DNA from 3 places in the Wukongibacter baidiensis genome. Region 1 is predicted to be linked to each of the others. Evidence: riboswitches for the same ligand, from Rfam matches in the RefSeq annotation. Region 1 holds a riboswitch; each other region holds the start of a gene.
What was found. A riboswitch is a leader RNA that binds a small molecule or an ion and turns the genes downstream of it on or off. The one in region 1 is predicted to bind cobalamin.
Positions count from the first base shown of each region.

Region 2: another riboswitch for cobalamin. It lies ahead of cobT (nicotinate-nucleotide--dimethylbenzimidazole phosphoribosyltransferase); the one in region 1 lies ahead of R9X47_RS06600 (FecCD family ABC transporter permease).
Region 3: another riboswitch for cobalamin. It lies ahead of R9X47_RS05390 (cobyrinate a,c-diamide synthase); the one in region 1 lies ahead of R9X47_RS06600 (FecCD family ABC transporter permease).

Region 1 is NZ_CP138202.1:1,406,004-1,410,892, forward strand. Features, by position in the region: gene R9X47_RS06595 (ABC transporter ATP-binding protein) at 1-505, opposite strand, end outside; gene R9X47_RS06600 (FecCD family ABC transporter permease) at 528-1,592, opposite strand; cobalamin riboswitch at 1,736-1,917, opposite strand; gene ptsP (phosphoenolpyruvate--protein phosphotransferase) at 2,102-3,805, opposite strand; gene R9X47_RS06610 (HPr family phosphocarrier protein) at 3,823-4,086, opposite strand; gene ptsG (glucose-specific PTS transporter subunit IIBC) at 4,130-4,889, opposite strand, start outside.
Region 2 is NZ_CP138202.1:4,367,413-4,372,301, reverse strand. Features, by position in the region: gene R9X47_RS19690 (nucleobase:cation symporter-2 family protein) at 1-876, opposite strand, end outside; gene cobT (nicotinate-nucleotide--dimethylbenzimidazole phosphoribosyltransferase) at 1,345-2,394, opposite strand; cobalamin riboswitch at 2,499-2,710, opposite strand; gene R9X47_RS19680 (3-oxoacid CoA-transferase subunit B) at 2,787-3,446, opposite strand; gene R9X47_RS19675 (CoA transferase subunit A) at 3,449-4,102, opposite strand; gene R9X47_RS19670 (DUF3870 domain-containing protein) at 4,330-4,662, opposite strand.
Region 3 is NZ_CP138202.1:1,125,333-1,130,221, forward strand. Features, by position in the region: gene cbiB (adenosylcobinamide-phosphate synthase CbiB) at 1-70, opposite strand, end outside; gene R9X47_RS05385 (cobyric acid synthase) at 73-1,581, opposite strand; gene R9X47_RS05390 (cobyrinate a,c-diamide synthase) at 1,589-2,992, opposite strand; cobalamin riboswitch at 3,137-3,321, opposite strand; gene cobC (alpha-ribazole phosphatase) at 3,439-4,029, opposite strand; gene cobS (adenosylcobinamide-GDP ribazoletransferase) at 4,077-4,808, opposite strand; gene cobU (bifunctional adenosylcobinamide kinase/adenosylcobinamide-phosphate guanylyltransferase) at 4,842-4,889, opposite strand, start outside.

The DNA of each region.
Region 1 (4,889 bases):
CCATGGCGGAAAATGCTTCATCTAAAAAAAGTACCCTAGGATTTTGAGCTAAAGCCCTGGCCAAAATAATTCTTTGAAACTCTCCTCCACTGATTTCAGTAACCAATGAGTTTGCAAACTTTAAGGTATTTGTTTTCTTCATAACATCAATAACTAACTCTAAATCCTTTTCGCTTAAGGAGTTCAATCTATTTTTATATGGATTTCTACCCATCATTACGACTTCCATACATGTAAAGGGAAAATCTATCCCATTCTTTTGACTTATAATTGAAAAATTCTTAGATCTTTCAGTTACTTTGTAGCTGGATAAATCTCTATCTAAGTATTTAACACTGCCAGAATAATCTGTATTCATTCCATTTAGCAAGTTTATCAAGGTAGTTTTTCCTGATCCATTTTGGCCTATTATGGATAGAAATGTCCCTTCTTTTATTCCAAAATTTATATCCTGCAGTATTTTCTTATTACCATAGCTAAAATATACACTTTCTACTTTAAACATATAGTCCACCTTTATTTATGAATTATATTATCTTGTTTTTCTTTATAAAGATGTAAATGAAAAACGGTCCACCTAACAGGGTTGTTAACACTCCAACTGGAATCTCAGTCTGAAACATTATTCTTGATATATTATCTGCGGAGACTAGTATAACGCCCCCAAGTAGTCCTGATAATGGAATAAGAGCTCTATTATCGGAGGTAACTGAAAATCTTAGTAAGTGTGGGATAATTAATCCTATAAAGCCAATAATACCACTTACTGATACACATACAGCCGTGATCATTGCTCCCATTATCAAAAATATCTTTCTCATCTTATCAATATCTACACCAAGTCCTCTTGCATCCTTTTCACCTAGACAAAGTAAGTTTAAGTCATCTGAATAATAAGTACATACTATAATAGCTATCAATATAATTGGATACGAAATTAGAACATGGCTCCAAGTTCTAGATGCAAGACTTCCCATCAACCAGAATATAATAGCTGAAACTTGTTCACCAGCAGCATTTTTTAAAAAACTAATTCCTGCTGAAAGTATAGAACTTACGATGATACCAGCTATAATTAAGTTGCTGGAATTTATAATTCCACCTCTATTAGCTATCTTTAGAACTAATAATAGTGTTATAAATGCTCCTAAAAAAGCAAAGGGGCTTATAGGAATCTGAATACTTGATATAAAAAGATTTATATATATGATAAGGGACGCACCGAAGGCAGCCCCCGTCGACACTCCAATAGTGTATGGATCAGCTAAAGGATTCATTAGTAATGATTGAAACACTGTACCAGCAACTGCAAGTCCCGTTCCAACTATTACTCCTATTAGTATCCTTGGTAATCTTATATCCCAAACAATGGCTACCTTATATGGCTTTATATGACTATATAAGGACTGATTAGCTGTAAGCTTTCCTGCTATTATGTTTATAATATCTTTTATAGAAATATGTGCCTTTCCAATGCTTATTGATATAAGGGCTATTGATATTAATGTTAAGAAAAGTAATATTCCTATACTTATATATTTTCTTCTCTTAAGTTTAACCTGATTTATTAAAATTGAGCTAGCTTGGTCCATATAACCTCCTAGATTAAATAGCTTTTCTGCATCTTTTTAAGGCTAATTTCTAATCAAAAACAATAAAAAACCTAGCCTATCGGCTAGATTTTAATAATGTACTAGTTGAACACATACATCAATAACTCCCCACCCGAAGCATTAATTACTCTATTACACAGGCAGGTTTCCTGGCTCATACGTCATCCCAATAAATCGCCTTCCTATTATTATAGTGGCCTAATGATTTATTAGTAGTATTTACAGTAGCGGGGGCTGCGTTGGTTTTTCACCAAACTTCCCTTTTACCCTTGCTTAGCAAGGCACCCATGTATAATTACACTTATTAAATTGACTATATCTTATCCGATTTCATTGTAACACAATTAACATATATAGACAATAGAATATTTTAAATTTAAAGATATATAAACTACATAATATTTATTATCGAAATTTTCGACTTATGAAAATGGGGCTGTCTCATAAATAAATCTCAAAAGTTCAGCCCCGTAGTGTATTAATATGAGTTACGCAAAGGTTTCTTTTATAAACGCTTCAATCTCTTTAGCACTATCTAAACTCATTACTTTATTTGCAAACGGCTTCACTTCTTCATATTTTAATGATTTAATTAACTTCCTTGCCGGAAGTATTGATATTGGGCTCATGCTGAATTCATCCAACCCTAGTCCAAGAAGTATAGGTATCATTCTTTTATCTCCTGCCATTTCTCCACACATTCCAACCCAAATACCTTCTTTATGCCCATTATCTATTACCATCTTTATAAGCCTTAAAACAGCTGGATTAAATGGATTATATAGGTGGTGAATCTTTTCATTCATTCTATCTACTGCTGTAGTATACTGAATCAGATCATTAGTTCCAATACTAAAGAAGTCTACATGTTTTGCCAAAATATCACTGGCAATCGCAGCAGAAGGAACTTCAATCATCATTCCTACTTCTATATCTGAGGAAAAGTCTATTTCCTCTTTAGTTAAATCTTTTTTTACTCCTTCAAGTACTTTCTTCGCTTCCAACAGCTCTTCTAAACTCGAAATCATAGGGAACATAATCTTTAGGTTTCCGTATATGCTGGCTCTCAGTAATGCTCTTAATTGCGTCTTAAATATATCTTGTCTGTCTAAGCAAAGTCTTATAGCTCTATATCCTAAGAATGGATTCATCTCTTCATCAAATTTCAAATATGAAAGTTCCTTATCTCCACCTATATCTAAGGTTCTTATTACCGCTGGTTTCGGATTAATCGACTCTAGAACTTCTTTATATGCATTAAACTGTTCTTCTTCAGTCGGTAGAGAGTCTCTATCCATATATATAAACTCTGTTCTGTACAGGCCTACTCCCTCAGCGTCATTTCTTAAAAGTCCCTTTACATCCTTTGGAGTTCCGATATTTCCAGCTAGTTCTACTTCTCTTCCGTCCATCGTTATGCTGGCTTGTCCCTTTAATGATTCTAATTCTTTCTTTTCTTCTTCATATTTCTCTTTTAAATCCCTATAATAATTAATATCTTTCTCCTCAGGATTAATTAAAACTTCACCCATTTCACCGTTGAAGACTACAAAATCTCCATTCTTTAGAATCTCGGTGATATTCTTTAGCCCAACAATAGCAGGTATTTCCAGGGATCTAGCCATTATAGCAGTATGGGATGTTCTCCCCCCAATGTTTGTAAGAAAACCTAATACTTTTTCTTTATCCATAGTTGCTGTTTCTGATGGAGTTAGGTCATTTGAGACTAATATAACCTCTTCATCTAAAACCGATAGGTCTATTACATTAATACCTAGTAGATTTCTAAGCACTCTGTCGGATACATCTCTAATGTCTGCAGCTCTTTCTCTCATATAATCGTTATCCATAGATTCGAAAATAGTTACAAATTGATTTATTATTTCTTTAAAGCTGTATTCTGCATTTAGTCCTTCAGCTTCAATCTTATTTATGGTGTTTGAAATTAGTTCTGGATCTTCTAGAACCAGTAAATGTGCATCAAATATAGCAGCCTTTTCTGATCCGAATTCTTTCATAGCTTTGTCTCTAATCTTTGATAATTCTATTTTTGATTTTTCAATAGCTTTAGAAAATCTATTTTTCTCATTTGCTACACTTTCTACCTGTTTTTTTTCAACAACTAATTCTTCATTTTGTATTATTAGAACCTTACCCAATGCTATTCCTGGAGATGCGCCTGTACCATTCACTGTAACTCCCCCTTTTTTTATGCTTCGCCAAACTTTGATTCAATAAGCTTAACTAGAGTTTCAATAGCTTCTTCTTCATCTGTACCGTTAACTATGATTTTTATTTCATCACCTTTTTTAAGCCCTAAGCTCAATATGTTCATTATAGATTTTGCATTTAATGATGAGCCATTAAATTCAATATTAATCCCTGAATTAAACTGTGATGCTGTTTTGACGAAGATCGCAGCTGGTCTTGCGTGCAAACCACTTTCATTTGATATTTTGATTACCCTTTCCATTTCACTTCCTCCTTATTTTTTTATATATTTTTGTTTCTATTACTTATTTGATTTTTATTATGTCTTTTTGCCCAGCTTTTACTTCTTTTCCTGGATTAAAAGACACTGCTTCTCCTTCTGAAAGATTTGTAAAAATAATTGGTGTAATAACAGAAGGTGCTTTATCATTTACTTTGTTTAAATCTACACGAAGTATTGGTTGGCCTGCCTTTATAGTTTCTCCCTGCTCAACAAGGATTTCAAAACCTTCTCCTTCAAGCTTTACAGTATCAATACCAAAATGGATTAGAATCTCACGATTATTCTCTGCAACAATGCCTATAGCATGTTTAGTTGGGAACACAGTGGCTACTTTCCCATTTACAGGTGATACAACTTCTCCTTTTTTAGGCTCTATAGCAAATCCATCTCCCATCATTTTACCTGAAAATACTTGATCAGGTACATCTTTTAAATCTAATAGCCTTCCACTTAAGGGAGAAACAAATTCATCTTCACCTACAACTTTATTATCTGTTATTAGTGTTTCTTCTATTGATGTTATTGTCTTACCTGACATGACATCTTTAATCTGCGTCTTTAATTGATCGGATTTTGGTCCAAATATAGCTTGTATATTGTTTCCAACTTCTAAAACTCCTGCTGCACCCAAAGCCTTTATACGTTCTTTATCTACTTTCTTTATATCGTTTACTGTTACACGTAGACGAGTAATACACGCATCTAAGTTTTTAATATTTTGCTTTCCACCTAGTGCTTCTAATACATTTGTTGCAAGATCCCCTGCTTCAACATCTACATTA
Region 2 (4,889 bases), 3.0 Mb from region 1:
AACTCCATCGGCTAAAATACCTGCCGAGATTTCTTCACTACTAAGTTCTTTGTCAGATGCTTCACCTATAGCCATTAAACAACCTACTGTTTCTATTGTAGTAACTAAATAAGCTGTTACAAATGGGATTACAGCTGTCAGACTAAAGGTAATTCCATACTTGAATGGCGTAGGTATTGCAAGCCATCCAGCATCTTTAATAGGTGTAAAATCTAAAAGACCTAGTGGATAAGATATTATATAACCAAAAATTAATCCTAGGATAACCGCTGCTGAACTGAATATCCCCTTAGCATATCTATTCAACATCATAATTACAACCATAACCGATACCGATACAGCAACATTAGTTAAACTACCATAGTCAGGAGCTCCGTATCCACCGGCTGCCCAGTCTATTGATACAGGAAGCAAAGTAAGGCCTATTAGCATTACAACTGTACCTGTAACTATTGGAGGAAAAAATCTCCTCAGTGGTTTAATGAAACGACTAAGAATAATTTCTACAAATGAACCTAATATCGTTGCTCCAAATATTCCTGGTAGACCCATTGTTGATCCAACAGCTATAGAAGGTCCAACAAAGGTAAAGTCAGTTCCCATTACGCAAGCAACTCTTGCTCCTACTTTTCCAATACCCTTAGCTTGGATAAATGTAGCAATTCCTGCAGCAAATAACGCTGCACTAACAAGAAAGGCCAAATCATTTATCGGCAAGCCTAATACCCCACCTACCACTAAAGGTACCGCAACTATACCTCCAAAAGCCGCCATGATATGTTGAAATGCCAAAAGAATACTAATCTGAATAGGTGGTTTGTCATCAATCTTATAAATAATTTCCGAGCTAGATTTAATCTTTCTGCTATCTTCCATTTTCTTTCCCCCTATTGTTTGAGATTATTTTGTAAAGAAAATCCAATCAAAGGCAAAACTCATTAACTCTGATTATCAAGTTTAAACTATTTCATCCACCACCTTTTTTTAGTTTTAATATTTTTATAAAAATCAAACTATTCATTGTTTTCTATATTTTTATTTTTTTCCCTTTATGGTTATTTCATAAATAACCTTACAGCCAAATGGACATTGTTAATACAATGACAATGTTTTCTTATTTTTTTCTGTCTATAACCTCATTTTTATCTATATAAATTGTTTTATTGTCTTGCATATATGTAAATATTATACAAAGATTTTTTTAAGGAAATTGTCCCTCCCTCTAATCATTGTATGTTTTTTATAATTTGTTAAATATATACAATTTATCAAAAAAAGAGTTACTATAAATGTAACACTTTTTATAGCAACTCGATAAAATTGAACTATAACCACTGATTATTATCAATTTCTTATTATTCCTGCCTCTTCAAAGGTAATCATTTCCCTATTCATATAGACAGCAGACTCAATTATGTTAAATGTCAGAACAGCCCCAGTACCTTCTCCTAATCTCATACCCATATTTAACATTGGCTCTAGCCCTAGAAGTTCTGAAGCTTTAGCTGCACCCTTTTCCATAGAGACATGGGAAGCAAACAAGTAGTTTTTTACCTTTGGCTCTATGGTGCAAGCAATCAATGCAGCTGCTGTGGCTATAAAGCCATCCACCACCACAGGCACTCTATTACCAGCTCCCGCAAGCATAACCCCGGCCATAGCACCGATTTCAAATCCACCTACCTTGGATAAAACATCTATTCCATCCTTCATATCCGGTTTATTAGTTTCAATAGCCTTTTTGATTACATTTGCCTTATGAACTAGTCTTTCTACCGGCAATCCCGCTCCCCTTCCAGCAATCTCATGGGGATCATACCCTCCTAAAACCGATACTATAGCAGCACTCGGAGTAGTATTTCCTATCCCCATTTCTCCAGTAGTAAGAAGATTCCTACCTTTTTTTATCTCATCATCGGCTATTTCAATACCGACTTCCAAGGCTTTTATCGCATCCTCCCTTGTCATGGCAGGTCCCTTGGCCATATTATCAGTTCCATATTTTATTTTCCTATTAATAACCCTCGGTTCATTTAGATCTGATGCCACACCGACATCAACAGTAATTACATCTGCTTTAGCTTGCTTAGCCAAGGCGCATACTCCCGTTATGCCTTTAGGAAAGTTACAAGCTTGAACTGCTGTAAGTATTTGAGGATCAGGCGCCACCCCCTCTTCATACACGCCATGATCGCCTGCCATAACTATTACGGCTTTATTATCCACCTTTGGGAATAACTCTCCAGTAATCCCCGATAACCTCACAACTATTTCTTCTAATTTCCCAAGACTTCCCTTAGGTTTTATTAGATTATCAACTCTAGTTCTAGATCTTTCCATAGTTTCATCATCAAGTGGACCAATTTTCTCCAAAGTTTGTCTCAATAGTTCCATTTTATAATCCTCCCTTATCTCCACACTCATCCTTTATTAGCAAAAAATAAAAAGTCCATAGTTTGCTTACATAGTAAACAAACCATGAACTTTACCGTCATTCATGTATCATCAAATTATAGGCAGGTCTCCTGGCTTTGGATCGATACCCTTAAACGCCTTCCCGTCTTAAGTATAAAACAGTGGCATCATGTCTAAAGGCTCCCCATTACAGTGGTGGGTCCGCTGAAGATTTTAACTTCATTCCCTATTCTCCTTAATTCTTTCATTATTTCAAATAAAATAGAAGTAAGGCACCTAAATTTCTTTACATTTTCCATATTCACTTATATCTTAATTACTTTAATTTTATATGAAACCAGAAACTTCTGCAACAGTCTTCTTAGAATTTTCTACAAATTCATTTTCTTTAAATCCTGGGGGATTATTAACTCTGCTTCAGTCACAGCCTGAATCTCTTCAACTGTAAACTCAGAATTTATTTCTTTTAATACTAAGCCTTTATCAGTTACCTCCATCACTCCCATTTCAGTAACTATTAAATTAACCTGTCCCTTTGCAGTCAGAGGAAGGGTACATTTCTCTAATATTTTGGCATTTCCCTTTGCCGTATGGGTCATTGCAACTATAACATTTTTTGCTCCTACAACTAGATCCATAGCGCCACCCATACCTGGCACCATTTTCCCTGGAATCATCCAGTTGGCTAAGTTTCCTTCTCCATCTACCTGTAATGCCCCAAGCACCGTCGCATCAACATGACCACCTCTGATTATACCAAAGGAAGCTGCGCTATCGAAAAAGGCTGCTCCTGCTACCGTAGTGACAGGCATACCTCCAGCATTTACAAGGTTTTCAATTTCATTCCCTTCTGCCGGAGCCGGGCCCATGCCTAGAAATCCATTTTCAGATTGAAGTATTACCTCTACACCATCGGGAATATAGTTAGCTACCATTGTTGGTAAACCAATCCCTAAGTTAACAACATCTCCGTCATTAAGCTCCTTTGCTACTCTCTTAGCTATAATCTCTTTCATTTTAGCCTTATCCATATCTACTTACTCCCTTCTATGATAACGTCAACAAATATTCCCGGTGTCATAACATCGTTTGCGTTTATTTCTCCAACTTCGACGATTTCATCTGCTTCAACTATTACAAGGTCTGCTGCCGTTGCCATTAATGGGTTAAAGTTTCTTGCCGCTAAATCATAATAGATATTACCCTTCTTATCCACCTTAGCACCCTGTATAAGTGCAATATCAGCTCTAAGTGGCAGTTCTAATATATATTCTTTACCTTCTATTTCTAGTTTTTTCTTACCTTCTTCTACTATAGTTCCAATGCCTGTAGGTGTTAGGAAGCCTCCTAATCCTGCTCCGCCACTTCTTATTTGCTCCGCTAAGGTTCCTTGAGGAGTTAATATAACTTCTAATTCTCCTTCATTCATCTGTCTACCAGTTTCTGCATTTGTTCCTATGTGCGAAGCTATTACTTTCTTCGCCATTTTGTTAGATATAAGCCTTCCTATCCCAAAGTCTGGTCTAGCAGTGTCAGTACAAATAATAGTTAAGTCTTTAATTCCCTTTTCAATCATCTTGTCAACTATACTATGAGGAGTCCCTACTCCCATGAACCCGGCTATCATAACTGTCATACCATCCTTAATAAAAGAAATAGCCTCGTTTACATCTTGTATTTTATTCATATCCAATATCACCTCTTCTTTTTATATAAAACCCACTTATTAACCCAGATTATTCATGAAAAATTCAAAACTCTGCTACGTCCTTTTGATTCTAAGACCTCCATCAAATTCTCGACGTACCGTCTGGGTATGCCTTCGAACTTGATGAAAGTCTTAGAATTCAAAATTACTTGCACACTTTCAAACTTTTCATGAATAATCCGGGTTATAAATCTACATTTCAATTTCTATATACTTTTTTTCCATTCTAAATATCTGTTATAAGTATCTTTCAAGATCACACAAATAGCCTTCTGTGCATAACCATGATACTTCAATTTTACCTTCTCAATTAATGGCGTTATCCCTTCACTATGAACATCATGACCTATGATTATTTCCTTTAAGAATATTTTTGCCTCTTCCGTAAGTAAAGTGCAGCTGGTATCCACTATTACTCCCTTCTCAACGTCAATAAATAGGCCAAAACCCACTACTCCGTGAAGATTTGCTGCCGGAGTATTAGCTGGTAATTTAGCATATGAGATAAAATAAACTACATTTTCATCATATTTCTCCATTTTACCATCACCTCCTTTAAACATCTAAAAATCATATCTCTGAATAGTTTCCTTAGGCCTAAATCATTAGAAAAACAAAAAAATCCAATACTAATATGAATTGTTTTAAAATCATTCATATCGTACTGGATTTTATTCACTAAGTAATGCTGTAGGTCAACACTACGGCAAATAAAGCAGTCTCAATCAACTTATTATTTGATTTTCTTAATCTCAATATTGTTTTA
Region 3 (4,889 bases), 280 kb from region 1:
TGGGGTGAGGTATCCAATAGGGATCTCCGAAAATTATATCTAAAACATATCCAATAAATATAAGTTCCATATTTAGTCCTCATTTACAATTTCATATATTTTGTCCATATCTACACTTTCTCTTACAATTTTAGCTAGCTTCTTATATTCTCTTTCCTTAAACTCATCAAAGCTATTAATACTACTATTTATATTTCCGAGACCTTTTTCTTCTCTGATTCTATTTAAGATTTCTCTTGTAAAACCAATGTTATCAAAAACACCATGGATATAGGTACCAAATACGTTTCCTTTTTCATTTATTCCACCGTCTAAGACTTCTACATCATCCTCTAGCCTTTTTGTAATTTTTAAGAATGGAGAGGTTCCGTCTAGAAGCTTCGTTTGGCCCATGTGGATCTCATATCCCTTAACTGTATGATTGGCTATTTTACTTAGGAAGCCATGCTCGAACTCTATAGTTTCACCTTCTATTTGGGTTGTTGTCTTTATTTCTTCGAAAATCGTTTCGGCATTTAATAGACCTAATCCATTTATCTCTTCTACACCACTTTCAGTCCCATAGGGGTCCTTTATGCTTCTTCCAAGTATTTGAAATCCACCACAAATACCAACTATGATTTTCCCAGCTTTATGTAGTCTCAAGATTTGCTCTTCAAGCCCTGAGTTTCTAAGATACATTAGATCTTCAATAGTATTCTTGGACCCTGGAATTATTAGTATGTCAGGATCACCTATACTTTCTCCCCTCATAACATATCTTAGGCTAACGTCCTCCTGAGTTTCGAAAACGTTAAAATCTGTAAAGTTTGAAACGTGTGGTAAGTATAAAACCTCTACATTGATTTCTTTTTTACCTTCTTCTTTCTTTCTAAACCTTTCTGCTAAACTATCCTCATCCTCTATTTGAACATCGGTATATGGGATTACACCTAAAACAGGAATATTAATTAAATCCTCTAACATTTTGATTCCTGGCTTAAGTATTTCCACGTCACCTCTAAATTTATTAATTATAACACCTTTAACTCTTTTTCTCTCCTCTTCACTTAGAAGCATTATAGTTCCATAGATGGAAGCAAAAACACCTCCACGATCTATATCTCCAACAATTACAACTGGAGAATCTGAAATTTCTGCCATCCCCATGTTTACTAAATCGTTCTCTCTAAGGTTTATCTCAGCCGGACTACCAGCCCCCTCTAAAACAACAATATCATTCTGTAATGAAAGCTTTTCATATGTCTCTTTTACAAGATCTTTCAATTTAGGTTTAAAATTATGATACTCCATGGCAGAAAGATTATCATAAACTTTACCATTTAAAATAACCTGACATTTTTTATCGGTAGTTGGCTTAAGTAGTATAGGATTCATCAGTACAGATGGCTTTATCCCACTAGCTTCTGCTTGAACTACCTGCGCACGTCCCATTTCTAGACCTTTTTCAGTTATAAAGGAATTGAGGGCCATGTTTTGAGATTTAAATGGGGCCACCTTATAACCATCTTCTTTGAATATTCTACAAAATGCAGTTGTCAATATACTCTTTCCTACGGATGAAGCTGTTCCCTGCATCATTATTGATTTACTTTTCACCTTCAGCACCGCCCTTTTCTTTGAATATTAGACAATTGTTAATAAAGTTTTTTGCCAATGCCTTATTAGCATAAAAATGAATATGGGCATATGCCCCTAGGGTGTTATTCTTTACAAGTCCACACTCCCATGTTTTTTGAAGCTTCTTTTCCCTTATCTTATCTACTTTGTATACGCAGTTTTCTTCCTCTACTTCATCTAAAGTCGATCTATGGAACTCATGGGCCTTTACTACATCATTTCCTTCTGAAATAGCACACGGCTTATTTATATTTACATTAACATATCCAAATCGTTGCAACCTTTTTGTCATTCTTGACTCTCTATCAAAGACTCCAACCATTTGGAATTTGTCTCCCTCGAAATTTTCAATGCTCTTTGTCAAATACATTAGTCCCCCACACTCGGCGTATATAGGCATTCCCTTAAGGGATTTATTTAAGATATCATTTCTCATTTCACTATTATCTTCAAGCTCCTTTGGGAAAACCTCTGGAAAGCCTCCTCCTAAATACAAGCCATGTATATTATCTGGAAGTTCCTTGTCCTTTAACGGGCTGAAATATATTAAGTTGGCACCGAGTTCTTCAAGCAGATCAAGATTATCCTGATAGTAGAAGTTAAAGGCCTTATCTAAAGCCACTCCAATATTTACAACCTTTTCTCTGTTGATATCACTATCATATTTTCCATCTAGAGATTCGGCTTCATCAGCCAATTGTAAAATTCCTTCGATGTCTATTGTTTCCTCTACCATCTGAGCAAGCTCATCAAGCCTTTTTTCAAGACCATCTATCTCAACGCTAGGAACTAATCCTAAATGCCTACTTTCTAATTTTATATTTGCATTTTTCTTTAAAAATCCTAAACATTTAATTCCCGTATCTCTTTCTATTACTTTTCTAATTATTTCGTAATGTTTTTCTCCCGAAACATTATTTACTATGATACCCTTTAATTCAAGCTCAGTATCATACATTTTATAACCTAAAACCTGTGCTGCGGCACTGGAGGACATTCCTCTTCCGTCGATCACCAAAATAACTGGGGCTTTTAATATTTTAGCTAGGTGGGCTGTACTTCCCATATCCTTTTCTATCCCAAAACCATCGTATAGACCCATTACCCCTTCTATAACCGATAGGCCTTTCCCTAGAGCGTTTTTTGTAAACAATTCCTTTATGGTTTCTTCACTAAGCATCCAGCTGTCTAGGTTTCTCGATTTATTTCCAGTTACAAAACTGTGAAAGGCTGGATCAATATAATCAGGTCCTACTTTGAAAGGCTGTATGTTGAGCCCTCTTAAGGTCAATGCCCTCATTAAACCCGTTGTGACAGTGGTTTTCCCTACACCACTTTGTGTTCCAGCTATGACAAATCTTGATAACTTCATCTATTCCACCCACTTCCTTAGAAGATTGTATTTCAATTTTCCTATACATTAAAACGAAAAAATCCTGACCTTTAATAGGCCAGGACAGAATATATACACATATGGTTCATAAATATGCATACTTTCCTTCCCACCGAAGGCAATTTACGTAGCTATTAATAGGCAGTTCTCCTGACTCGTGAATCAATTTACTCCCAGACCCTTCCCTAAGCACAACGCTTAAGTGGTTTATTTCTGGTTTCATCCTCACACACAGTAGCGGGGGCTGTGACGGATTTGCACCGTCTTCTCTTTTAAGTAATTACAACACCTATTAAATCAATATTAACTTCTAGAACTATTTTATCAAAATAGTTCTAGGTTCACAATAGATTATACAACAAATTTCAATATTATAGCTATAGCATTTTAATAGTGACTTATGAAAAAAGCTATCTGAAACACTTTTATTGGTTAATTCCTATGATTATTGGAAAATCATGTGAAATTTGAAGTCTTGTTATTCCGCAATTATCTATTTTGAATTTCCAAACACCTTCGACACCACCACAAATTTGCTGTGCTAAAATGCTTCTAATGGCACCGGAATGACTTACGATAAGTATCTTTCCTTCACTAAACTTACTAATGATCTCGTCAAACCTTTTATTTACCCTATCATGCATTTCTAATAAACTCTCACCATTTGGTATTTTAAAGTTAACATAATCATTCTGCCATAACTTGGTTTCCTTAGGATAGTTCGTGCATATATCTTCGTAATTGCAGCCTTCCCAATCACCAAAGTTTAATTCCTTAAGGGCCGTTTCTTTAACAATCTCTTTCCCATGAGATCTGTTGATAATTTCCGCAGTCATCAAGCATCTATCTAAGTCACTGCTAATAATAATATCAAATTCTTCATCAGCCAGTTTTTTTCTTACTTCTTCAGCTTGCACTAAACCTTTTTTAGTTAACAGTGAATTTGACCATCCGCAATAAACACCTTTTTTGTTCATATCAGATTCTCCGTGTCTCACAAAAGTTATATCAAGCATTTTATCAACGTCCCCCTATCTTTTAATCCTCTTTAATACACCCAGGATTATCTAATCAACGTAACTGCTCCTAGAAGAAAGACTAGTTCCGATAATTCACATAGTGCGCCTAAAGTGTCTCCAGTCATTCCATCAATTTTATTACTTATATGCCTTACGTACCACAAGGCAAATATCATCAACATACCTATAGCAGGAATTATTCTAATAAATACCAAGGACGGTATAACTGCAATTATTATAGCTGTTATAAGCTGTCTAGTCTTAACTCTTCCAATAAACAGGTTTCCCATTCCTTGCTTTCTTGCGTACGTCGATATTCTTGATGCAAATACTACATTCAGCCTTGAAAATACAGGCATTAAAAGTAGAATAGGATAGGCATTTGGTATTGTTAGATCATTTATCAATACTACCTTTAATAGTAGTAGTACAAATAGAGCTAGAGCCCCATTAGTTCCTAATCTACTGTCCTTCATTATTTCGAGAATCTGATCCTTTGGCCTATTACTGTATATTCCATCAAAGCTATCTGCTAGTCCATCGAGATGCAATCCACCGGTAATAAATATTTCTGTTACTACGGCAAATACAGCCCCTAACAACCTACCTGATAGCTTAAATCCTAAATAATAAGAAGAAACCACAAACATTCCAATTATAAGTCCTACAAGGGGAAAATAGATAATTCCCTCAAAAAAATCCTCTTCATCAACCTCTAGATTAATGTTTATTGGTATCCTAGTTAAAAATTGAAGCATAAGTACAAATCTTTTCATCCTTAAATTCTCCTCTGTATCGTCATATTCATCCTACTTAATCTTCATTGGTATTCCGGAAACTGCAAAGTAAACTTCATC